Regions from separate parts of the Paenibacillus enshidis genome, predicted to be linked through region 1. Evidence: riboswitches for the same ligand, from Rfam matches in the RefSeq annotation. Region 1 holds a riboswitch; the other holds the start of a gene.

Region 1 (12,225 bases):
ACGTGCCTAAAGTGTATTTTCGGTTCCGGTTTTCTGTTTTTCTGTACCTGATCCAACGGGATAATCGTGCAAAGCTCCTGAAAAGCGAGTATCACATGTCTTGCCACGATCGGCTGGCGGCTTGACTGTCCAGCACTAGAAGGGGATTCGAATTTCTCAGAACCCAGTAGCTACAATAGTGAGATTTGAGGTCCTTTGACTTTTATCTGACCCAAATCACCAAATGGGTGATTCTACCAGCATCCGAATTCCCGTAAGCACAATGCCGATCAAAAAGCCGGTCAGCGCCCCGTTGATACGAATCCATTGCAGATCCTGCCCCAGCTTGTCTTCCATAAGCGCGATCAGTGTGGCGTTATCCATCTTCTCCACATTTTCTCTGACCAGATCGCCGATCCGGCCGTGATTCTTCTCCACCAGACTGGTAATAGCCGAGATAATCTGCTCATTTAGCCTATCAAGCAGTTCCTCGTCCTTGCGCAAATCCTCAAGCAGCCGCGCACACAGCGGAAAAATATGAGCCTGCACATAAGCCCCATCCTCCATATAAGCCAGCAGGCGGCTGCGCAGCTCCTCCAGCTTGCCCAGCACCATTTCTTCGCCCTTCCAGGAGGCGGCCTGTTCATTTTTCCAATCATTTAATCTGGTATGAACCGCGCTGTCCGACGCCAGCTTCTCAATCTGTCCCTGCAAGCCTGTCAGCAAAGCAGAGCGACGCGGATGATGCTCCATCTGCAGCTCATCTATTCTTGCCAGCAAAAACTGCCGGATCATTTCCCCCATACGCTCCTCATTGAGGTAACCAAGAAACGCATTAACCGCGAACTGCATTAGTCCGTTCAACTGCAAGCCTGAAATGGCCTGCATGCCCATCGTTCCCAGCGTCATGACGGACTCCGGCTTCACCAGCCAAGATTCCGCCTGCTCAAGCGCATAATCCAGCGCCTTTTGGTCATAGGCGTGTTCCAATGTCTTGTTTGCCAGCGATTCAAGCAGTTGCCCCGCATCCAGGGAAGTCATCTGCCTGCGGATCTCCTCCGTAATGACAGGAGCGATACTGTCCAGCGGCAGCCGGCTCACCAGCCGTTTCGCTAGCGTATCGATGGCTTCGACCGCCTTAGGGGATGCAAGCGCCTGCTCCGCCCCGCCGAGCAGCATTTCCGCGAGCCGGATATCCTTGATTTTGGCCGCGATGCTTTCTTTGTTCAGCAAATTATTCTCCACCGTGCCCACCAGCGCATCTGTCAGCTTGCCCCGGTTTTTGGGGAGAAGTGCCGTATGCGGGATCGGAATGCCCAGCGGATGGCGGAACAGTGCCGTAACGGCGAACCAGTCCGCCAGTCCGCCAACCATTCCGGCCTCAAATGCGCCTGCCAACAGGCGGACAGCGCCGTACTGCTGAAACGGAAGGGATGCCGCAAATCCTGCCCCCATTATGACTAACGACCAGGTGGCCGCTTTCTTGGTCTGTCTTTTCTGTTTCGGTTTTGCCATGATTTATCCTCCAAACAATGCCCTGTAACTGAATTACCCTTTGGCACCATATTATCACCGTACGGCAAAAATCCCAAACAGCAGCCTTCATAAACCGTCACCATTCTACAAAAATAAAATCTGCCAATGACAAAAAAGGACCTGCCGCCGGTCACCAGACCGTGCGTCAGCCCCTTTTTCCAACTACGGATCACATGCTCATTCCTGCGGACGGGAATATAGCTTGAAATCATCAAAGTGGAAGCCCGGCGCCACCACACAAGTAACAAGCACCGGCTCATCGCCGAGTGGACGGGCCGTCTGCCACACACCACCCGGAACAAGCGCCTGCGGAGATTCTCCCTTCTCCACATCAGCACCTACAATAATGACGGTTTCTTCGCCAGGCTCTACGCCGCTGCCTCCCAGCTTCAGCTCGATCGGACTCCCGCTGTGGTACAGCCAGAGCTCATCAGAGTGCACCACATGCCACTCGGAGAATTCACCGGGATGAAGCAGGAAATACGTCGAAGACGCAGCAAAGCGGGGGCCGGAATACACGTCCGGCAGCACCGGTTTGGGAATTTGAAAATTGGCCTTCCACATCTCCTTGTACCATCCGCCTTCGGGATGCGGTTCCATATGTAATGCCGCCACCAGCGGGGAAACAGGTTTGCTCATCATCATTACCTTCCTTTATTAAAAATATAGCCTTATTCAAACAAAGACGCTCCCTCTACTGTAAGACACTTACATACATTTGTCACGTGGCAGTCGTGAAATACTATATTCCCTTTACGATATGCTTATGCCTCCACATCTATATGCTTATGCTTCCATATCTTAATCATATCTTAATCCTGTGTTATCTTTCTTCACAAAAAATCTTGAAATTCCCATAATCTCATTGTATCATTAATTATCTATCTTTATCGTGTTCTATTAGCTTACATAACAAAAATGTGTTAATTTTACAATTACAATGTTAAAATGGAGGCATAGACACTAGCTACTGGCTACTGGCTACTGAACCTAGAGCTTAAGCACAGACAAAGGGGGGCTCGTTCTGATTCAGTTTCGGAACGTCAACAAACATTACGGCAGCTTTCAAGTTCTGAAAGACATCAACCTGACGATTGAAGAAGGCCAGGTCGTTGTGATTATCGGCCCTTCCGGCTCCGGCAAGAGTACGCTGCTTCGCTGTATGAACCGTCTGGAGGCGATTTCCAGCGGGGAGCTGATCGTCAACGGTGTGGAGCTTCATGACAAGAAAGTGGACATCAACAAGTTCCGCCGCAACATCGGTATGGTTTTCCAGCACTTTAACCTTTATCCTCATAAGCGGGTCATTGACAACATCGTGCTTGCTCCGACGAAGGTTCTCGGTGTGACCAAATCGGAAGCCGCCGCGACAGCCATGACTTATCTTAAGCGGGTCGGCATTGAAGACAAGGCACAGAGCTATCCTTCACAGCTATCCGGAGGACAGCAGCAGCGTGTCGCCATCGCACGAGGGCTAGCCATGAAGCCCCAGGTCATGCTGTTTGATGAGCCGACGTCGGCACTCGACCCCGAGACGATTGGTGAAGTGCTTGATGTGATGCGTTCTCTTGCCCATGATGGTATGACGATGGTGATTGTCACCCATGAGATGGGCTTTGCCCGCGAGGTTGCCGACAGGGTCATTTTTATGGACCAGGGTCAGATTCTGGAAGACAGCACGCCGGCCGAGTTTTTTGCCGAGCCGCGTGAAGAACGTGCACGCACGTTCCTTAGCCGTTTGATCAACCACTAAATATAAAGATTTGAAAGGGGTTCAATCTTATGAAAAAAGGTTTGAAATGGAATGCGCTTTTGCTGCTCGTCCTCTCTTTCGCTCTCGTTCTTGCCGCATGCGGCAACAATGCTTCATCCGGCACAAACACCGGCTCTTCCGGTGAATCCGGCGGCAAAGCGCAAAGCGCGCTGGATGCCATCAAGGAACGCGGCAAGCTCGTTGTCGGCGTAAAGAGCGACACCAAGCTATTCGGTCTGAAAAACACCGGCACCGGTGAAATCGAAGGCTTCGACGTGGATATCGCAAAAGCGATCGCAAAGCACATTTTGGGTGACGAATCCAAGATTGAATTGAAAGAAGTAACCTCCAAGACCCGCATTCCCCTCCTGCAAAACGGCGAAATCGACATGATCGTCGCAACGATGACGATTACGGAAGAACGCAAGCAGCAGGTTGACTTCAGCAACGTATATTTTGAAGCAGGCCAGTCCCTGCTCGTTCCGAAGGGAAGCCCGATTACTGGCGTAGATTCTTTGACCAAAGGCACAACCGTGCTCGCCGTTAAAGGCTCCACCTCCGTAAAAAATATCAGGGAAAAGGCTCCGGAAGCCGAAGTGCTTGAATTTGAAAACTACCAGGATGCATTCAACGCGCTGAAAGCCAATAAAGGCGACACCCTGACAACAGACAACGCCATTCTGCTCGGAATGCAGCAGCAGGACCCGAACTTCGAGCTGGTGGGCGGCAACTTCACGGACGAACCCTACGGCATCGCAGTGAAGAAAGGCTCCAGCGATCTGCAGCAGGCGGTCAACGATACGCTGGCTGACCTGAAGTCAAGCGGTGAATATGACAAACTGTATGAGCAATGGCTTGGCGTTAAACCTGAATAAAAGAATGGCGGAAGGAGCCGCAGCAGCGTGCTCCTTCTTTCTTGCCATCGGTTAACGGAGGTGTGATCCGACATGCTAACTTTTGACATGAATATCCTGTTCAATTATTGGAACCTGTACATGGAAGGCTTCCTGAACACGATCAAGGCCAGCCTGATTGCGCTTGCGGCAAGCTTTCTGCTCGGCGCCCTGATTGCCGTTTTCCGGATAGCACCCTTCAAACCGCTGAATTGGCTTGGTGCCGTTTATGTGGAAATATTTCGCAATATCCCGTTACTGATTACGGTCTATCTGTTTTATTACGGTCTGGGTCCCCTGGGCATCAACCTTGACGGTTTTAAATCAGGTACCATCGGATTAAGTATTTACACCGCCGCTTATATTGCGGAAGCCTTGCGTGCCGGTATTCAGACGGTGCCCAAAGGCCAGATGGAAGCCGGCCGCTCGTCCGGCTTGACGTACAATCAGACGATGATCCATATCATTCTCCCGCAGGCCATCAAGATCGCGCTGCCGGCCATCGGCAATCAGTTCATTAACCTGTTCAAGAACTCATCCATTCTCGCTGTCGTGGCCGCTGCGGATTTGATGCTGATGTCCGACCGGATCAATTCGGAGACATTTTTGCCTGTCAGCGTTTATGCATTCACCGCTTTATTATATCTGGTCGTCACCCTTCCGCTCAGCTTTGTCATGCTGTACATGGAAAAACGGCTGGCCAAAACAACTTAAGGAGGGATGCCTGTTATGGATTTTGCTGGATTATTTTCCGGGCCTAACGTCAAATTTATACTGCAGGGCTTCCTCCTTACGTTGGAAGTCGGCATCTGGTCCATTGCCATCAGCACAATCGTGGGTATTATCTTCGGGATTCTGCGTTATACTCGAATCCCCGTGATCTCGCAGGCGGCTGCCACCCTTATTGACCTGATCCGCAACCTGCCGCTTCTGCTCATCATTTATTTCCTGTTCCTCGTCCTCAAGCCGCTCGGATTTGATGTTGAATTGAAATGGTGTGCCATCATCGGCTTGTCCATTTTCGAAGGCGCCATGATTGCCGAAGTGGTGCGCAGCGGCCTGAAATCGGTCGATAAGGGGCAGATTGAAGCTGCAAGGTCGTCCGGACTGAATTACACCCAGACCTTGTGGCACATCATTCTCCCGCAGGGCCTGCGGCGCATGATACCTCCGCTGGTCAGCCAGTACATTTCATTGATGAAGGATACTTCGCTGGCAGTCATCATCTCGCTGCCTGAGCTGACGCACAGCGCACAAATTGCCGGTGCCCAGAATCAGTCATTCGTTATTCCGGCCCTGCTGTTTGCGGCGTTCCTGTACTTTGCTGTAAACTATAGCATGTCGCTGATTGCCAGGAAGCTGGAAGTGCGGACCCACTGAGCAGCCATGGGCCAGTGAGCATTGACACGCTGACGGCCATCCTTTACTCTTAATTTAAATCATTGAACTGAATACCGCCGCGGATGAAGCTGACGGGAGAGACCTGATCCACAGGAGGATACAGGGCACCGAAGGAGCAAGCTGCACGGCACCCGGCCGGCAGTTAATCTCTCAGGTACATGTACCGCCAGCCGACGCAGCTCTGGAGAGAGCATTTTTGAAGCCACCCAAGGGGTAAGACGGGCCAGTGCCCGTCGGAAACTCTCAGGTACAAAGGACAGAGACAAGGGACTATTCCTTGTCCTGTCCTTTTTTTGTGCTTACATATTACGTAAGTAAATGAATACTGCACCATATCAGGAGGAATGGATATGCGCTTCAAGGATGTGTTCTCCATCATAGGACCGGCCATGACGGGCCCGTCAAGCTCGCATACCGCCGGTGCCGTTCGTCTTGGCCGCATGGCCCGGCACTGGCTTGGCGGAGTGCCTGAGCAGGCCAAAATGACGCTGTACGGCTCTTTTGCGGATACTTACAAAGGGCATGGCACGGATCTGGCCCTGCTGAGCGGTTTGCTTGATTATGATACCGATGATGCCCGCATTCCCGATGCCGAGCAGTGGGCGGAGCAGGCCGAGATGACATTTGAGTTTGTTGCCAGCAGCCTCCCCGCTCCTCATCCCAATACTGTCCGGTTTGAACTGCAGCGCGGCGGCGAAAAGCGCACGCTGCTCGGTTCGTCCATTGGCGGGGGAAATATAAATGTGCAGCAGCTCAATGAGTTCCGTGTCAATTTGACGGGCGAGCTCCCGGCATTGATCCTGCTTCATTCCGACAAGCCTGGCATGCTCGGGGCTGTAACCTCCGGGCTCGGGGCTGCCAGCGTCAATATCGCTTATATGCATGTGGACCGCAAAGGGCGGGACGGCGAGGCTTTAACCGCAATTGAGACGGACAGCGCTGTCCCTGAACAGGTCATCACACAGCTACAGTCATTAGCCCATATGTACGAAGTAAGAAGGATCGATATCCGCAACAAAAACAGGCGGCTGCCATAAATGCCAATAAAGGAGCAAAATAAGCGATGCGTTTCAGTCATCTTCACGAAATCAACGAGATCTGCCGGCAAGAGTCCAAGGCCATCAGCACTTTAATGATCGAAGAACAATCCCGGGAGACGGACACGCCTGCCCAGGACGTGATCAGCCAGATGGCCGACTATTACGAGGTGATGAAGGAAGCCGTGCGCCGCGGCCAGACGGAGGATACCGTATCACGCAGTGGCTTAACGGGCGGAGACGGCAAACGGGTGGCGGATTATCTCCGGTCGGGTGAAACCTGCTCAGGGGAAGCCTCTGCCCTCGCCATGGCCTATGCCCTTTCCGTCTCAGAGGTGAACGCCTCCATGGGGCGAATTGTCGCTACACCTACGGCCGGCTCCTGCGGTGTCATTCCAGGGGTGTTCATCAGCGCCCAGGAGCGATTCGGATGGCCGGATGAGCACATGGTTCGCGGCCTCTTCACGGCGGGAGCCATCGGTTACGTGATCGCCAACAATTCATTTATTTCCGGCGCCGAAGGAGGCTGCCAGGCCGAGATCGGCTCCGCCATTGGCATGGCCGCAGGCGCCATGGTCGAGCTGCGCGGCGGCACCCCGGAGCAGGCGGTTCATGCGGTCGGCCTTGCCTTGAAAAATACGCTGGGCCTCATCTGCGATCCTGTAGCCGGTCTCGTCGAAATCCCCTGTATCGTCCGCAACGGGCTCGGGGCGGTTACGGCTCTGGCTGCGGCTGATATGGCACTGGCAGGCGTACGCAGCGCCATTCCATCGGATGAAGTCATTGATGTCATGCTGGAAGTCGGCAGCGCCATGCCTGTCAAGCACCGGGAGACCGCCAAAGGCGGCCTTGCCCAGACCCCGACGGGCCGGCGGATGACAGAATCGCTGGCCGGCAGCCGCAAGGCAGAGCCAGGGGATAAGCGTTAGTTTCGTTCTCTGATTCAGCAACGTTTAGCAACGTACAACGCCCGCCATCGTGCAATATAACGGAAAAAGGCCGCTCCCGTTTCACCGGGAGCGGCCTTTCTGCTCATAAACCCATTATTTTTCTGTTACATTGACAACAACCTTGGCTGTCTTGCCGGCAAACTTCAGCGTGATGTTGGTTTTCCCTTTGCTGATGCCTTTAATCACTCCGTCTTTGGCTGTAGCCACCAGAATTCTGGAGGAGGTCCACACTCCTTTTTTCGTTACATCCCCCTCTGTGCCGTCCACATACGTAGCCGTTCCGGCCAGTTGCACCTGCTGGCCGACAGTAAGGTTCAACAATACCTCGCTGGTCTCAAGGTATTTCAGCGCATCCACCGTAACTGGCACTTTGACCGTTTTACCACCGTATTTTGCCGTAATACTGGTCTTGCCGTATCCGGTTGCCGTTACGGTGCCGCCCTTCACGGTGGCTACCTTGTAGCTGCCTGTTGTCCATTCGGCTTTGTCCGTTACGTCGATTGTCGAACCGTCGCTTAGCGTGGCTGTAACTTTAATATTATCCGTTTCACCCGTTTTCAGTGAAAGGGTAACTTCGGATGCTGATATTTTTGTGGCCGTGTCTACGTAAACCGTTATGGTTACCTTTTGACCGCCATATTTTGCTGTAATATTTGCTTTGCCTTTTTTATATGCGGTGACATTACCGTTCTTGACGGAAGCAATCGCCGCACTGCTTGAAGACCATTCCGCGTCTTTCGTTACATTTCTTGTATCGCCCTTCGAATTCGTTGCTGTGAGCGTAATCAGCTGGGGGTCGTCTCCAGCCGACATGACGATCAGAAATTTATCAGCCTCAAGCTCACTAGCAAGCCCTACTTCTACTTTAACGGTCGCTTTCAGACTTCCATAGGTAGCCGTTACAGTGGCTTCACCCTCGGCCATGCCTGTGATCAAGCCTGAAGAATCAACTGTCGCAGCTTTAGCGCTGCTTGTGGTCCATTCCGCTTCATTGGTCACATCTTCCGTTGTTCCATCTTTATAAGTTACCGTGAGCTGTTGCTGGTACGTATCATCAATATCGAGAACGAGTGATTTGGATTTCACTTCCAGCTTCGCAGGTTCGCCAACTGTGACGGTAACTGTGGCTGTTTTGCCGTTGTAGGTTGCGGTAATGATCGCAGTTCCTTTTTTGTAAGCCGTCAGCTTGCCTTGGTTCACATATACAATACTGTCATTATCGGATGTCCAGGTTGTACTATCGGTTACAATTTCCGTCGATCCGTCTGTATAAGTTACCTTGGCTGTCAATTGAACCGCCTGCCCGTTCTCGGACATGGAAATTTTCGAGCTGCCGATGTCCAAATGGGATGCTGTCTCCACATTGACGGTGATGGTAGCCGTTTTACCGCCATATGTCGCTGTAATCTTGGCGGTCCCGGAGCTATATGCCGTAATCAGTCCACCGTCGGACACAGAGGCAACCGCTTCGTTGCTCGATGTCCAGGTGGCCTGGCTTGTAACATCGGTTTCGTTTTCATCCTTCAATACAGGCTGGTGGGTGCCTTTGACAGCCAGATAGACTTCGGACTTGTCCACGCTCAGCGTGTTGACTTGGCCCACCTTTACAGGCAGGGTTGCCGTCTGTGTGCCATAGCTTGCAGTAATTGTCGTCGTCCCTGCACTATACCCGATCACGAAGCCGTCTTTCACATCTGCTACGGACGGGCTGCTGGACAAGTAAGAAGCGCTTGCTGTCACATTTTTACGGGTACCGTCCGCAAATGTCGCGGTCAGCTCCAGCTGCTGCTTCCCGCCAACGGAATCAAGAATGGCCTGGCTCTGACTAAAGTCAAGATAGCGGGCAACCTCCACACTTACCTTGACCGTTGCCGTTTTATCGCCATATTTGGCAGTGATCGTGGCTAATCCTGCTTTGTTGGCTGTGACCTTGCCCTTATACACGCTGGCAATGCTCTCATCACTCGATGTCCACTGAGCGTCAGCGGTAACATCCTTGGCCGCGGCCTCAGGATAAGATGCGGTCAATTTAAGCTGCTTCTCTCCGCCAATCCCGAGGAACAGATCCTCATTGTCTACGGTCAGCTTGCTTGTTTTCTCGACCGTTACGTTGATGGTGGCTGTCTTTGTTCCGTACTCGGCTGTAATGACTGCGGTCCCCTGTTTATAAGGTGTAATGCTGCCTTTCAGCACATCGGCCACCGCTTCATCACTGGAGGACCACTCGGCAGCGGCCGTTACGTCCTCGGTTGTTCCGTCAGGAAAAGTAGCAGTCAACGTAACTGTCTCCGGACCCTCGCTAAGCAAAAGGGAGACATCCGTGGTGCTTGGCGTAATGCGCTTCACCACATCCACAGTTACCTCTACCGAAACGGTCTGCTTGCCGTATACGCCGGTAATGGTTGCCTTACCGGCCCCAATACCGGTCACTGCGCCATTCACGACCGTAGCGACAGCGGCGTTGCTGGATGTCCATTCCGCCTGATTAGCCACCTTATTGTCTGTCGTATTATCACTGTAAGTGGCTGTAAGTGCAATTTGTTCAGATGCTCCCTTGCGAATATTCAGGCTCGTTACATCTGCGGTCAAAGCTTTTACGTTCTTGGTGACTGTAATGGAAGCCGATTGGGAAAATGCTTTGCCGTCCCCGTCCTTGAAAATGGCAACGATCGTTGCCGTTCCTACCGACTTCGCGGTAACTGTACCGTTATATACGGAAGCAATGGAAGTGTCGTCACTTGTCCAATCAGCATTAATCGTTACGTCCGAGGTTTTGGCATCGCTATATACGGCTGTAGCGTTCAGCTTTAACGTCTCGCCAACCATCAGCTGGGCGCTGTTCGCTGAGAGAACAATTTTCGAAACAGTTGTACTTGCAGCCCATGCCGGTGCGGCACCAACGATCAACAGCAGGAAGGTCAGCATGATCGCGAGCGGTTTGGTCAAACGGTTCCTCAAATGATTTACCTCCGATATATGTTTATTCTTTAAACTTCATAAGTTCATATATCGGTAGATGCTGGGAAGAAATTAAGATACTTTAGTCCTATTTTGACTTCAATTATGGCATAAATGAACTCATTCAAGACTTAGCCGAAATCACCCGCCTGCTTTCATACCCAATCTGTATTCCGTCGGAGTCATGCCGCACTTGCGGCGAAACACCTGTGTAAAATGCCTGACATCATGATATCCGATCCGGTCGGCAATGTCGGCCAGCTTCAGCTGGGGATCAAGCAGCAGCTTTTTGGCCTGCTCCATGCGCAGGCTGATGACATAATCCTTGTAGCCCTGGCCGGTCTTTTGTTTGAACAGCTGGCTGAAATAGACGGGATTCAGGAATACGACCGATGCTACTCCCTCAAGAGACAAATCCTCTGTATAGTGGGCACGAATATATTGCAGTGCCACATCTACCGTATGAATCCCCTCCTTCAGAGATTCATCTCCGCCGGATACCAGACTGCCCTCCAATGAACTGCGCAGCGCCGCAACCGCATCGGGAATGCCCGCAAAATCATGGTGCGGTCCGGAAACCGCCGCCTGAAAGGGCAGCTTCAAATATCGCCGCAAATGCTCCTTCACCTGGCCGACCAGCCTGCTTGCTTCCGATTCATCCTGAAGGCGGGCAATGCCGAGCAGGCTATACCGGTCCAGGCTGACGACAAAGCCATGACCGGCCGTGTCCAGCAGCTCAGAGAGCACATTTTCAACAATAAAATGCTCCAGATGATTCTTTCGCTGCACTGCCTCCATCCCAACCATAAAAAGGTGGAATTGCGGGTAATTCTCCACGAAAGGGCGAATATCCAGCTTGCCCGTATCCAGACCGAGCGCGTAGCGCTGAAATACGGCTTCCCTCAGGTAGCCCAGACTGGATTTCAGCAGCTTGCCTTCCTTCATTCGCTCAGATTCGGCCTGCACTTCTCCTGCCAGCGTCTCCACACACTCCAGCAGCTTTTTTTTGCCGATCGGCTTCAGCAGATAATCCTTTGCGCCAAGTCGTACCGCCTTCTGGGCATATTGAAATTCCGAGTGCGCGGAAATGACCACCCACTGCAAATGCGGGTGCTTGCGCTTGGAGATCCGCATAAACTCAAGACCGTCCATACCCGGCATCAGGATATCGGTGAGCACAATATCCACCGGATGCTCAGTCAGAATACCCGCTGCTTCCTCCGTGGAAGCGGCCGCATAAATACGGCTGTCCGGCCAGGCCTGGTGAAGGGTGCGCCCAATCCCCTGGCGGATCGTATGCTCGTCATCAGCTATCAGTATATTCATCGCTTTTCCTCTCCTTTGGAAGCGGAATGGTTACGGTGATTACAGTTCCTTTCCCGGGTTTTCCTGCGATACCAAGCCCAAATTCCTTGCCGAACATATGATGCAGACGCATTTGCAGATTCTGTAGGCCGATATGGCCGGATCTGCCGCTGATGCTCTGTTTGCCCGGATTAGCCAGCGCGTACCGGACATCGATTAAACGCTCCGAGGTGATGCCGACACCATTGTCGGCAATGGTCAGTCGCAGCGTATGCCCCGCTTCCTCGGCACGGACATGCAGTTCCCCGCGCACACTCAGCTCCAGCGGCTCAAGGCCATGCTTGACCGCATTCTCAATCAAAGGCTGGAGCGTCATTTTGGGAATACGGATATCCATCCAGCGCTCGCTGATC
Region 2 (12,225 bases), on a different contig from region 1:
GATGCGAATTGGTCAATCTCTTCTTTGGTTCTTTGCTCCGTTACGGCGATCAGCATGTGGTTTTTGTATTCTTCGTAATCTCTGCCCAGATCGTAGCCGCCGATAAAACCGGCATCCAGCAGACGTGATTGCAAGGTCTGCATATCTGTATCCCCCGGCAGGATGAGCACGAACTCATTAAATGTCGGGGAAGTAAACGCCGTCTTTATTCCAGGCAGGGATGTGAGACGTTCAAGGGCGTACCGGCTTTTATGCAGATTCAACTCAGCCACCTCGACCATGCCGCTTCTGCCCATGACGGACATATAGACGGACGCGGAGAGTGCAAGCAGCGCCTGGTTGGAGCAAATATTTGACGTCGCTTTTTCGCGGCGGATATGCTGCTCGCGTGCCTGCAGGGTAAGGACAAAGCCGCGTTTGCCGTTGCGGTCCTTCGTTTGGCCGACGATTCTTCCCGGAATGCGGCGCATATGTTCCTGGGATACGGCGAAATAACCGCAGGTTGGTCCGCCGAGCGAAGAGGAGATGCCAAGCGGCTGCGCGTCACCGACGACGATATCGGCCCCCAGCTTGCCCGGCGCTTCAAGCAGCCCGAGCGAGAGCGGATTGGAACTGACCACTAGCAGACCCTTCTGTGCATGAATTAAATCGGCCATTGGCCTAATATTTTCAATAGAACCGAAGAAATTGGGGTTCTGCACGAGCACGGCGGCGGTGTCCTCTGTTACCGCTGCCGTGAGCGCTTCAAGATCGGTCACGCCGTTTTTGCAGCCCACTTCCACAATTTCCAGGTTAAGGCCATGTGCGTAAGTATTCAGCACTTGACGCGCCTCCGGATGAACGGAGCGGGATACGACGATTCGTTTGCGGCGCGTGGCGGCTGCCGCCAGATTGCCTGCTTCGGCCAGCGCGGTTGCGCCGTCATACATACTGGCATTGGCTACTGCCATGCCGGTAAGCTCACATATATAAGATTGAAATTCAAAAATGGCCTGCAGCTCGCCCTGGCTGACTTCCGGCTGATAAGGGGTGTAGGCGGTGTAAAATTCCGAGCGGGAAATGACATGATTGATCACGGACGGAATATGGTGATCATAGATGCCTGCGCCCAAAAAGCTGGCGTGGGTCTCGCTGCTGGCATTTCTGCCGGCCAGTGCCGACATATGACGGGTCAGAGCCCGCTCATCCAGCCTGGAAGAAACGGGAAGCTCACCTTGGAAACGAATTTTTTCGGGAATATCCTTGAACAGGTCCTCCATGCTGTCGGCGCCGACGGTACGAAGCATCTCGGCGCGATCCTGCTCGGTCATCGGTAAGTATCTGTGCTGATTCATGACTGCGCTCCTCTCAATATCCGGTCTGTTCCGATTATCTCTATTTTGTGCGTTTGTAGAATGGTGCCTTGACTACCTCAGCTTTGAGGCGTTTGCCCCGGATTTCCACCTCAACCTGTGTGCCAAGCTGGGCAAAACGGCTGTCAATCAGCGCAAGCCCCAGATTCCGCTTCAGAGTAGGGGACTGTGTGCCTGTCGTCACTTCGCCAATCTGCTCTGATTCTAAGAATACCGGGTAATGTGAACGTGGAATGCCGCGGTCCAGCATTTCCAGACCGACGAGCTTGCGAGGAGTCCCTTGCTCCTTTTGCGCAAGCAGCGCTTCCTGTCCGATAAACGGCCCTTTATCCAGCTTGACGAAAAAGCTGAGTCCCGCCTCCAGCGGGGAAATCGTCGCAGACAGCTCCTGACCGTACAGCGGCAGTTTTGCTTCAAAGCGCAGCGTATCCCGTGCACCCAGCCCGGTGGGCACCAGCGCGTGAGCTTCTCCCGCTTTCATCAGCCCCTGCCAAATCAGCGGGGCATCCTCAGCACGGCAGTAGATCTCGAAGCCGTCTTCACCTGTATATCCTGTGCGGGATACAAGCGCGGATGCGCCGAATAAGCCGGCGTGTTCAATAAAGCGGAAGGAGCCGAGCGAAGCGACATTGCTATCTACGGCTACGGAAAGGATCTCTGCTGCTGCAGGACCTTGAAGGGCGAGCAGCGCAGTTTGATCCGATATATTCTCCATTTGCGCATCATCCGGTTTATGCTGCTGAAGCCACTCCCAATCCTTTGCGATATTAGAGGCATTCACGACGAGCATATAGGAATCAACACTGCGTTTGTAAACAAGCAGGTCGTCCACGACTCCTCCATCCGGATAACACATCAGCGTATACTGGGCCTGCCCGTCTTCAAGTTTGGAAACATCGTTGGTCGTTACGCGCTGCAAAAAGCTTTCGGCTCCCGTGCCTGTAACGTTGAATTCTCCCATATGGGAGACATCGAACAGTCCGGCACGTTCCCGTACGGCCTCGTGCTCCTTTTGGATGCCGCTGAACTGGACAGGCAGCTCCCAGCCGCCAAAATCAATGCAGCGCACGCCGGAATATCCGGCATACAGCGGGTACAGCGGTGTTCTTTTCAATGCAGTCAATACAATTCACCTCGCAAAAGAGTTGGCATAGCTTATGAAAAAGCAAAAAAAGGACAGGCCAAAGAACGGTGCATGGCTGCCCAGCCCTGCCATTCTTCAGCTCTGTCCTTGATACCTGAGAGTTGCCCTGCATGATTACAGGTTTCCCCTTGGGTGACCCGCTGCCGCGGATTCTCTCCAGAGTCGCGTCCGGTAAAGGTCCTTTTGCCTGAGAGATTCACCGCTCGTCGGCTTACTCCTTCGGCGTTACCTGCTGATTCCGCGGGTGCAAAGCAAGCACGGGTCTGGCTCACCCTCCATGCTGCCGCCCCGCTCGGGCCTGTTCAGATGCCGCCTTGGCGCATCATTTTTCCCGGAATGTCGGTAATCTCTCCCTATACGTTCATCCGCTATTCAATCTATAACCATTAATACGCGATCACCGGACATATGTCAATAAATTTGTCATATTTTTAGGACTGATTACAAAATGTAAGCCATTACCCTTCCTAAAGTGCTTCTATCCGGAAAAAAATACGCGGTTTTCTGTAAGCTATATTGACATTTAAATCTTGCTTGGCTTAATCTTACGTTGAAAACGAGAAGTTGCAAAGAACAGTTTAAGGGAACAATGAAATGTTTTATGGTGTGAAATTCCAGTGGAAATGGAGCGGTATACATGAGCGAAGTTAAAGAAAACTATTTGTACAGCGAAGAGCATGAGTGGGTAAAAATTACGGATGAAGGTACCCTGCTTGTCGGCATATCCGATTTCGCGCAGCATCAGCTTGGCGACATTGTCTTTGTCGAGCTGCCAGGGGAGGGAACATCTCTGGAAGCCGGTGCAAGCGTAGGCACGATCGAGTCGGTAAAAACCGTATCTGACCTGTATGCGCCGTTAAGCGGCACCGTAATTAAAGTGAACGAGTCGCTGCAGGACTCGCCGGAACTGGTCAACAGCTCTCCGTACGAGGATGGCTGGATGCTTGAAATCCGGGTGAATGGCGATGTTAATGACGCGGTGAGCAAGCTGCTGAGCGCAGAGGCGTACAGTCGTCTTGTGGAAGAAGCTTAATGAAACATTCACTCAAAAATAGGGCATTTGTCCTATTTATTACTTTTTTCAAGAAAATCGCATAAAGTATATACAAGCGTATATTCGTTTTTGCAAGCATGTTTTATAAGCATGGCAGCCTGATACCTACATGAGGGATACAGCAGTCATGCTTTTTTGTCGTTTATCCGAAAAATTTGGAGCAAAGACATTATGTTCAGGGGAATTACGGTTAATACAGGGGAACTTAGTTTATATTAAGGTTAGGCTATATTCATAACCGCGCAGGAGACATGCGACTTTGGTCGTGTGAGGAATTGCGATTGGCATAAGGGTCAAATTCCCCTGAAAATCTTAAATTTAAATTCTGTCATCAACGTTGATGACGAAACTGCATTTTCATTTTATTGATGGAGATACCGTTTTCAATTAGGATGAAGGTAAGCAAAAGGATATGAGGCCTTTTACCTAAGGGTTTGACAAAATCGCAAAAAGCGACAAATTACTTCGTTTTAGTAGCAAATTTTGACGAATCCTTGTTAAGGTTTCAATACATTGAGGAGGTTTTTAACATGAGTTCAGTGGACGCTAAGTCCGGAAGCGGCGGAGGCTTGCGCGTTGGAGTGCAAAAATTCGGACGCTTCCTGAGCGGCATGGTTATGCCAAACATGGGCGCATTTATCGCCTGGGGGTTAATCACGGCCCTCTTTATTCCAACAGGCTGGTTCCCGAATGAAACATTTGGAGCGTTGGTCGGTCCAATGATTACGTACCTGCTGCCGCTGCTTATTGGTTACACGGGTGGTACTATGGTACATGGTCAGCGTGGTGGCGTGGTCGGCGCGATCATGACCATCGGTGTCATTGTCGGTGCAGACATTCCGATGTTCCTCGGCGCAATGGCTGCAGGCCCCTTTGGTGCCTGGGTAATCAAACAGTTTGACAAAGCGGTTGAAGGTAAAATAAAGTCCGGTTTTGAGATGCTGGTCAACAACTTCTCCGCTGGTATTATCGGTGGGGCGCTTGCACTGCTTGCGCATACAATTATAGGTCCAGTTATTCAAGCGATCAGCAGTGTGTTATCTGCTGGTGTACAGTTTTTGATGGATGCAGGACTTCTGCCGCTCGTTAACCTGCTCATTGAGCCGGGTAAAGTATTGTTCCTGAACAATGCTATTAATCACGGCATTTTGACGCCACTTGCAACCGAGCAGGCCTCACAGATGGGCAAATCGATTTTGTTCATGCTGGAGTCCAATCCTGGTCCAGGTCTTGGCATTCTGCTTGCTTATTGCTTCCTGGGTCGCGGAACGGCTAAAGCTTCCGCTCCAGGTGCAGCGATCATCCACTTTTTTGGCGGTATTCATGAGATCTACTTCCCGTACATTCTGATGAGACCGATTTTGATCCTGGCCGCAATGGCAGGCGGTGTTGCAGGTACGTTTACATTTATGATTACAGGCGCCGGTCTGGTAGCAGCTCCTTCGCCAGGAAGTATTTTCGCTTACTTCCTTATGACGCCAAAAGGCGGTTATCTGCCGATGCTGGCAGGTGTCGTTGTAGCAGCTGTTGTATCCTTCGTCATTGCTGCGATTCTGCTGAAAACAGGCAAGCAAACAGATGATAACCTGGAAGATGCGTCTGAACGCATGAAAGATATGAAGAACCAAGGCAAAACAGGTAATGCAGCCGTGGCTGCCGATAACCGTGAAGCGGATCGTGCGGCAGCAATAGCTTCCAGCAATGTGAAAACAAATGTCAACAAAATCGTATTCTCCTGTGATGCGGGTATGGGATCAAGCGCAATGGGCGCATCCATCCTCCGCAAGAAAATGAAGGAGGCCGGCGTGGATGTGGTCGTAACGAACACGGCAATCAGCGAAATTCCGCAGGACGCCGACATCGTTATTACACAGAAAACGCTGACTGACCGTGCCAAAACGGTTGCGCCGAAGGCGGAGCATATTTCCATCGACAACTTCCTGAAGAGCCCTGAATATGAGGAATTGGTTGAACGTCTGAAAAAATAAATCTTAATTGCCTTTTGGCAAAGCTTTTTCAGGTCAATGGCACAGGCAGTTCAAGGGCGAATCGGGAGGGACGGGTATCATGAATATTACCAAACGACAAAGCGAAATTCTTGAATTCCTGCTGCAGCAGACGAAAGAGGTGACTGCGGGCGACATTGCCGCCCGCATCAATGTCAGCACGAGAACCGTTCTGCGCGAGCTGAGCGCGGTGGAGAAATGGCTGGAGCCCAATGGGGTCAAGCTGGAGAAAAAATCCGGGATCGGAATCCATTTGGATGCCGATCCCTCTCGGCTTTTCCAGCTTCGCCAGCAGCTTTTCCGTTCGGAATCGGTAGAGTATTCAGCAGAAGAAAGAAAAATTTACAGCTTATGTATACTGCTGGATGACAGAGAGCCGATCAAGCTGCTGTCGCTGGCGGCTGATTTAAAGGTAACGGTCGCGACTGTCAGCCATGATCTTGACGAGCTGCAGTCCTGGATCGAGAAGCACGGGCTTACCCTTGTGCGAAGGCGCGGTTACGGTGTGCGGATCACAGGCAGGGAATCCGACATCAGGCGGGCTATTTCCGAGTTGGGGCTGGAGCATCTGGATGAATCCGATTTGTTCGGAAGGGATTTGTCCAGACATTCATCCCATGCCATGGATAAACTGATGGAACTGATCGGCAGGGATGTGATGCTGACGGTGGAGAACGCCTTGTGGCAGCCGAATGAAAAATGGCTGGAAAACATGGTGGAGAGCAAATACATGGAGCTGCTGATTCAGCTTTCCGTAGCCATCGCCCGCATCCGGCGGGGGTTTGTGGCCAAGCAGCCGGAATCGGAGCTGATCCTGGGGACCCATGAAGAGGAGGATAAGGTCCGTGCCGCGATGGTGGAGCGCATTTGCGCCGAACTGTCGGTTGCGCTGTCCCTTCACTTTACGGAGCAGGAGAAAAAATATTTCAGACATCTGTTCCGCTCCGCCGAGGACCGCTCGACAAGGCTGCTGCCGCTGGATGATCTGGTGCTGTTGGAAATTGTGAATGAGCTGATCCGCCGGGTGGAGGAAAACGCAGGTGTGCATTTTGGAGAGGATCGCCTCCTGCGTGAAGGTCTGATTGCCCATGTCGAGCCAGTCATGAAACGGCTGAAAGAAGGAAATGATATCCGCAATCCGTTGTTGCAGCAGATCCGCAAGGATTATGCCGAACTGTTCGAAGCGGTCAAGGAGGCCGTATCGGGTATGATTGAGCTGAATGTGCCTGATGAAGAAGTGGGTTTTCTGGTCATGCACTTCGGCGCTTCCATTGAGCGGCTGCGCCAGCTGCAGCGGGAGGTGCGTGCCATTGTGGTATGCACCAGCGGAATCGGATCTTCCAGACTGCTGGCCACCCGGCTGGCGAAGGAGCTTCCGCAAATCAGGATTGTGGACCGGGCCTCGTGGTTCGAGGCGGCCCGTATTCCCAAGGAGGATTACGACCTGGTCATTTCGACCGTCGATCTGCCGCTTGAGAGGGACCGTTATCTGAAAATCAGTCCACTGCTGACGCAGGAGGAGAGTGACCGCCTGCGTCATTTTATCCAGAACATAACACTCAAGAAAGTCAGCGGCAGGCAAAGGCAGACCGTGGAGCCGAACCAGGGATTGGGGTGGCTGGTCGGGTTGAAGGACAGTCTGCAGGAGATTGTGCGGATCGTGCAGAATTTTCATGTTTATCCGCTGGATAACCATGGAATGGATATGAATGAAGTTTTGTATGCCATGTGCATTTCCGAGGTCGGACGGGGAACCGTGAATGATCCGGAAGCGGTGGCTGAGCTTCTGGCCGAAAGAGAGCAGCAAGGCAGCCAGGTGATTCCAGATACACCGCTTGCCTTGTTCCATACACGCAGCAGACACATCCGCACGCCTTCGCTATCGCTCTACAGGCTGAACGAGCCGCTGCAGTTGGAAGGAGCACAAGAAGCAGTAAAGCAGGTGCTGTTAATGCTGGGTCCGCGCGAGCTGTCCAAGGAAAGCCTGGAGGTGCTCAGTGAAATCAGCGCATTGCTGCTTCAGGGAGAGATGATTACGCTGCTGGAGAACGGAAGCCGGGATGAGATCACCAGCTATATGGCGGATGAACTGGCCGATTTTTTTCGCAGTAAATTAGAGACAGGGAGGACCATACAATGAGCATCATGTCCACAGACAAAGTAAAATTGAACGCAACAGCGAATGACAAATACGAGGCGATCCGCATGGCGGGCCAGATCCTGCTGGATGCCGGTCACATTACGGAAGCATACATCGACAAAATGATCGAGCGTGAGGAAATCGTGTCCACCTATGTAGGCAACGGACTGGCGATTCCGCACGGAACGAAAGAATCCAAGGAATTCATCAACTCTACAGGCATCTCCATTATCCAGTTCCCGCAGGGTGTGGATTTTAATGGGGAGAACGCATATATGGTGATCGGCATCGCGGCACAGGGAGGAGAACACATGGAGATTCTGACCGGAATCGCTGTGGTATGCTCCGAGGAAGAGAATATGGACAAACTGCGTAATGCCAGCAGCGCACAGGAAATTATCGACCTGTTTGAAAGCGAGATGGAACTATGAGAGCGGTCCATTTCGGAGCAGGCAACATCGGACGCGGATTTATCGGATTGCTGCTGTCACGCGCCGGCTATGAAGTGATTTTCTCTGATGTCAACGATACACTCGTGTCCGAGCTGCGCAGCCGCAAGCAGTATACCGTGGAATTGGCCAATGATGCCAAGGACACGGAAATCGTAACTAATGTAACCGCCATTGACGGAAAAAATGTGGATGAGGTAGCCAGCGCCGTGGCCTCTGCGGATTTGGTGACGACAGCGGTTGGCGTTAATATTCTGAAGCATATCGCGCCGGGAATTGCCAAAGGCATCACACAGCGGATTGCAGACGGGGCATCCCCGCTTCATGTGATCGCATGTGAAAATGCCATCGGTGGCAGCGCGCAGCTGAAGGAGCATGTATTTGCCCTGCTGGAAGAGGATGTTCGTGCGAAAGCGGAGGCTTCCGTATATTTCCCGAACGCGGCGGTAGACCGGATCGTGCCGATCCAGCACCACGAGGATCCGCTGCATGTGCAGGTGGAGCCTTTTTACGAATGGGTGGTTGACCGTTCCCAAATGGCTCCGGACCATGCGGAAATCGAAGGTGTGCTGTATGTGGACAATTTGGAGCCCTACATTGAGCGCAAGCTGTTTACCGTAAACACAGGGCATTGTGTTGCAGCTTATCTTGGCTATATGGCAGGCTTTGAGACGATCCAGACGGCCATTGCCGACGAGAACGTGGTCGCTTCTGTGCGCGGAGCGCTGGAAGAGACCGGAGCTGTGCTGGTCAAACGTTTCGGATTTGATCAGGCAGAGCATGACAAATATATCAGCAAAATTTTGGACCGTTTCCGCAATCCGAACCTGACCGATGAAGTTACCCGTGTAGGCCGCTCACCGCTGCGGAAGCTGTCGCCGAACGACCGTCTCGTTCGTCCGGCCCTGCAAGCCCATGAATACGGCATCAACCCGGATCATCTGGCCCTTGGCATGGCGGCTGCCTGCAAGTTCAACGTTAGCGAGGACCCTGAAGCCGTAGAGCTGCAGGAAGCGATCCGCACTGAAGGATTAGCTGCTGCAATCACCCATTATACGTCGATTCCACAGGACCATCCTGTTCATCGCCAAATTTTGGAGCAGTATGAGAAATTAAACGCTTAATCTTATATTAACTGAGCAGAAAGCATTCAGGCCCTTCATACGCCTGGGTGCTTTTTGTTCTATGTACATATGTGACTGTAAGCTTGGCGCCGGTACTCTAAGCCGGACTATAGCAGCAATGCCTGCTGTGGCATAGAATATAAGGAAGAGTATAATCCCCTCTTCGATATTCGGCTGACTAATAGCGGCAGGAAATAAGTCCGTTATATCTGATATATTTATTGGCGTGAAGGTATACAAAAGAGGTTCAGGAAGCATAAATGGTAGTATTGGTCAATGGACAGATTCGGCTTATCGGAGTAATATGTGATTCCAAAGCGAGTATGATAGCGCTGTATTGAAAATGATGGTGGTGATGCAGATGGAAAATGAAGCATCTCTCATTCCGGTCTACAACGGCCGGGACCTTGGTTTGACCTACACGAAGGATGATTGTCTTTTTAATATATGGGCTCCCACAGCGGAGCATGTCGTTCTGTCTTTGTATGAAGATGCAGGCGAATATGATGAGTATGGGAATGTGACGGATCATTGCGGTGGCCGCGAATTTCCGCTGGCTCGGAATGAATATGGCGTGTGGTCGTTGAAGCTGCAGGGGGATTGGAACGGTTATTTTTATATGTACCTTGTCACTTTGCCGGGCAGAGAGCCACATTATGCTGCTGATCCATACAGCATCGCCGTTTCCGCTAACGGACAGCGGTCCGCCATTGTCGATCTGGCTGAGACCGACCCCGCAGGCTGGGAAAATGACGTTCGGCCCCACCATGGGGAACCGGTGGATGCCGTCATTTATGAGCTGCATGTGCGGGATTTTTCCTCCGATCCGGAAGCTCCCTATGAGGGCGGGCGCGGAGGCTTTCGGGCCTTCTTGCAAACCGGGCTGAAGGACACGCAGGGCAACAGCATCGGCATTGATCATTTGCAGGAGCTGGGTGTTACGCATGTGCATTTGATGCCTGTGCCAGATTACAAGACGGTGAATGAGCTGGCCGTGGCCGCAGGGGACCGCTCAGTCTATAACTGGGGTTATGATCCGCAGCATTACAACGTGCCTGAAGGCTCTTATGCCAGCGATCCTGCGGACCCGGCCGCAAGAATCCGCGAATTCAAGCAGGTAGTACAGACACTTCATGCCGCAGGTATGGGCGTCATTATGGATGTGGTGTACAATCATACATTTTCTGTTGATGACGGGCCATTTGAACCGATTGTTCCCGGTTATTTTTACCGCACCGACGAGCAGGGCAGGCTGACGAACGGTTCAGGGGTAGGCAACGAGCTGGCGACCGAGCGGCCGATGGTCCGCAAGTTCATCAAGGATTCGCTGCGGTTTTGGGCCGAGGAGTATCATGTGGATGGCTTCCGTTTTGACCTGCTCGGTCTGATCGATACGCCTACTGTTGAGGAGCTCACGAAAGAGCTGCGCAGCGAGGTATTTCCTGGCATGATGATTTACGGGGAGCCGTGGACCGGCGGAGATTCACCTCTGCAGCACAAAACGCTTAAAGGAGCGCAGCGCGGCAAAGGCTTTGCTGTGTTCAACGATAATTTCCGCAATGCGATTAAAGGCGACAGCGACGGCTGGGGCACTGGCTTTGCCACCGGCGCCTGGGGCAAGGAAGATGATGTGGTGCAGGGTATCCGCGGGGCTATTTACGATTTTACCGAGGTGCCCTCTGAAACGATCAACTATGTGACTGCCCACGATAATCTGAATTTGTGGGATAAAATCATTACAACCCGCCATCTGCGCCATGCCTGTTCTTTTCCCGAGTGGAACCAGGGGATGCCTGCAGACGGGCGGAGTGCGGCAGAGGCGGTGGAATCCGCGGATCCATACCACCGGGTTAACGGGGATGATTTGCTGAAGGAAGAGTCGGTGCGCCGCTCTTTGCTGGCCAACAGCATGGTCCTCACCTCCCAGGGCATTCCGTTTATCCATGCCGGCGATGAATTGCTGCGCTCCAAGTATGGGGATCATAACAGCTACCGCAGCGGCGATGAAGTCAATGCGCTCCGCTGGGGCAATAAAGCCCGCTTTTTGCCGGTGTTCCGCTATTATCAAGGGCTGATTGCGCTGCGGCGCAGCCATCCCGCTTTCCGTATGAGGACCCGAGAGCAGGTGGAACGGCATCTCGAAATTTTACGCGCCTCTGATCATGTGGTCGCTTTTCGGCTGCATGGATATGCCAATGGGGACGACTGGAGAAATATAGTGGTGATTTATAACGGGTCAGACCGGGATGAAACGATGTTTTTGCCTGACGATTCGGAACGGTGGCATATTGTCGTTAATGATTGCCAGGCAGGCACGGAGACGCTTTCCATCGCGGAGGGTGATAGGGTAACAATCCCACGTTGGTCCATGATGGTACTGCATGATGATACGGATGATGCGTTTTCCGATGAGGGTGGAAATACGGGCAGCAAAATGCCGGGGGCGGAAGAGCAAACCGGGCATTTCCGTACAGTCGAGATGTACTACCAGCGTACGGATGGACAGTACGAAGGGTGGAATGTCTGGGTTTGGGGAACCAGCGTACAGGACGGGCATGTACCGCTCACGATGATTGGGGAGGGACTGGCTGTAGCTCGTATCCGGGTGGCGCCGCATGTGCGAAAAATCGGGTATATTTTCAGACTGAACCAGTGGGAGGACAAGGATATCGATATGGACCGCTATCTGGAGCTTGGTGGCGGGAACGAGACGGTCCAGGTCATCATTCGCAGCGGAACGGTGGCGGTACAGGCGGTATGATAGGGTTCGGAACAGTGAAGACGCTTTTGTCTCTTTCAGGAGAAAAGGCGTCTTTTTTTGCATAAAATGTGTCAATGCTCTGTAAAATGGTTAAGGTATATTTATGGGCTTTTTTTTGCTTGCAGTCTTGCCGCTGTTGCAGTCGGCCCGAATATAAGGCACAGTCACTTGTGAAGAGAACCTGAGGAGGTTATG

The links. A riboswitch is a leader RNA that binds a small molecule or an ion and turns the genes downstream of it on or off. The one in region 1 is predicted to bind glycine.
Region 2: another riboswitch for glycine. It lies ahead of gcvT (glycine cleavage system aminomethyltransferase GcvT); the one in region 1 lies ahead of sdaAB (L-serine ammonia-lyase, iron-sulfur-dependent subunit beta).

What each region holds. Positions count from the first base shown of each region.
Region 1 covers NZ_JBHHMI010000021.1:44,651-56,875, forward strand. Annotated here, with positions in the region: gene ACE41H_RS19215 (DUF445 domain-containing protein) at 217-1,494, opposite strand; gene ACE41H_RS19220 (cupin domain-containing protein) at 1,693-2,154, opposite strand; gene ACE41H_RS19225 (amino acid ABC transporter ATP-binding protein) at 2,540-3,268, shown strand; gene ACE41H_RS19230 (ABC transporter substrate-binding protein) at 3,298-4,143, shown strand; gene ACE41H_RS19235 (amino acid ABC transporter permease) at 4,216-4,875, shown strand; gene ACE41H_RS19240 (amino acid ABC transporter permease) at 4,891-5,541, shown strand; glycine riboswitch at 5,625-5,738, shown strand; glycine riboswitch at 5,742-5,824, shown strand; gene sdaAB (L-serine ammonia-lyase, iron-sulfur-dependent subunit beta) at 5,913-6,599, shown strand; gene sdaAA (L-serine ammonia-lyase, iron-sulfur-dependent, subunit alpha) at 6,626-7,528, shown strand; gene ACE41H_RS19255 (Ig-like domain-containing protein) at 7,643-10,507, opposite strand; gene ACE41H_RS19260 (response regulator) at 10,649-11,833, opposite strand; gene ACE41H_RS19265 (cache domain-containing sensor histidine kinase) at 11,814-12,225, opposite strand, start outside.
Region 2 covers NZ_JBHHMI010000012.1:78,051-90,275, forward strand. Annotated here, with positions in the region: gene gcvPA (aminomethyl-transferring glycine dehydrogenase subunit GcvPA) at 1-1,334, opposite strand, end outside; gene gcvT (glycine cleavage system aminomethyltransferase GcvT) at 1,375-2,475, opposite strand; glycine riboswitch at 2,568-2,661, opposite strand; glycine riboswitch at 2,662-2,781, opposite strand; gene gcvH (glycine cleavage system protein GcvH) at 3,134-3,529, shown strand; gene ACE41H_RS15035 (PTS mannitol transporter subunit IIBC) at 4,081-5,538, shown strand; gene ACE41H_RS15040 (BglG family transcription antiterminator) at 5,618-7,696, shown strand; gene ACE41H_RS15045 (PTS mannitol transporter subunit IIA) at 7,693-8,127, shown strand; gene ACE41H_RS15050 (mannitol-1-phosphate 5-dehydrogenase) at 8,124-9,269, shown strand; gene pulA (type I pullulanase) at 9,631-12,030, shown strand.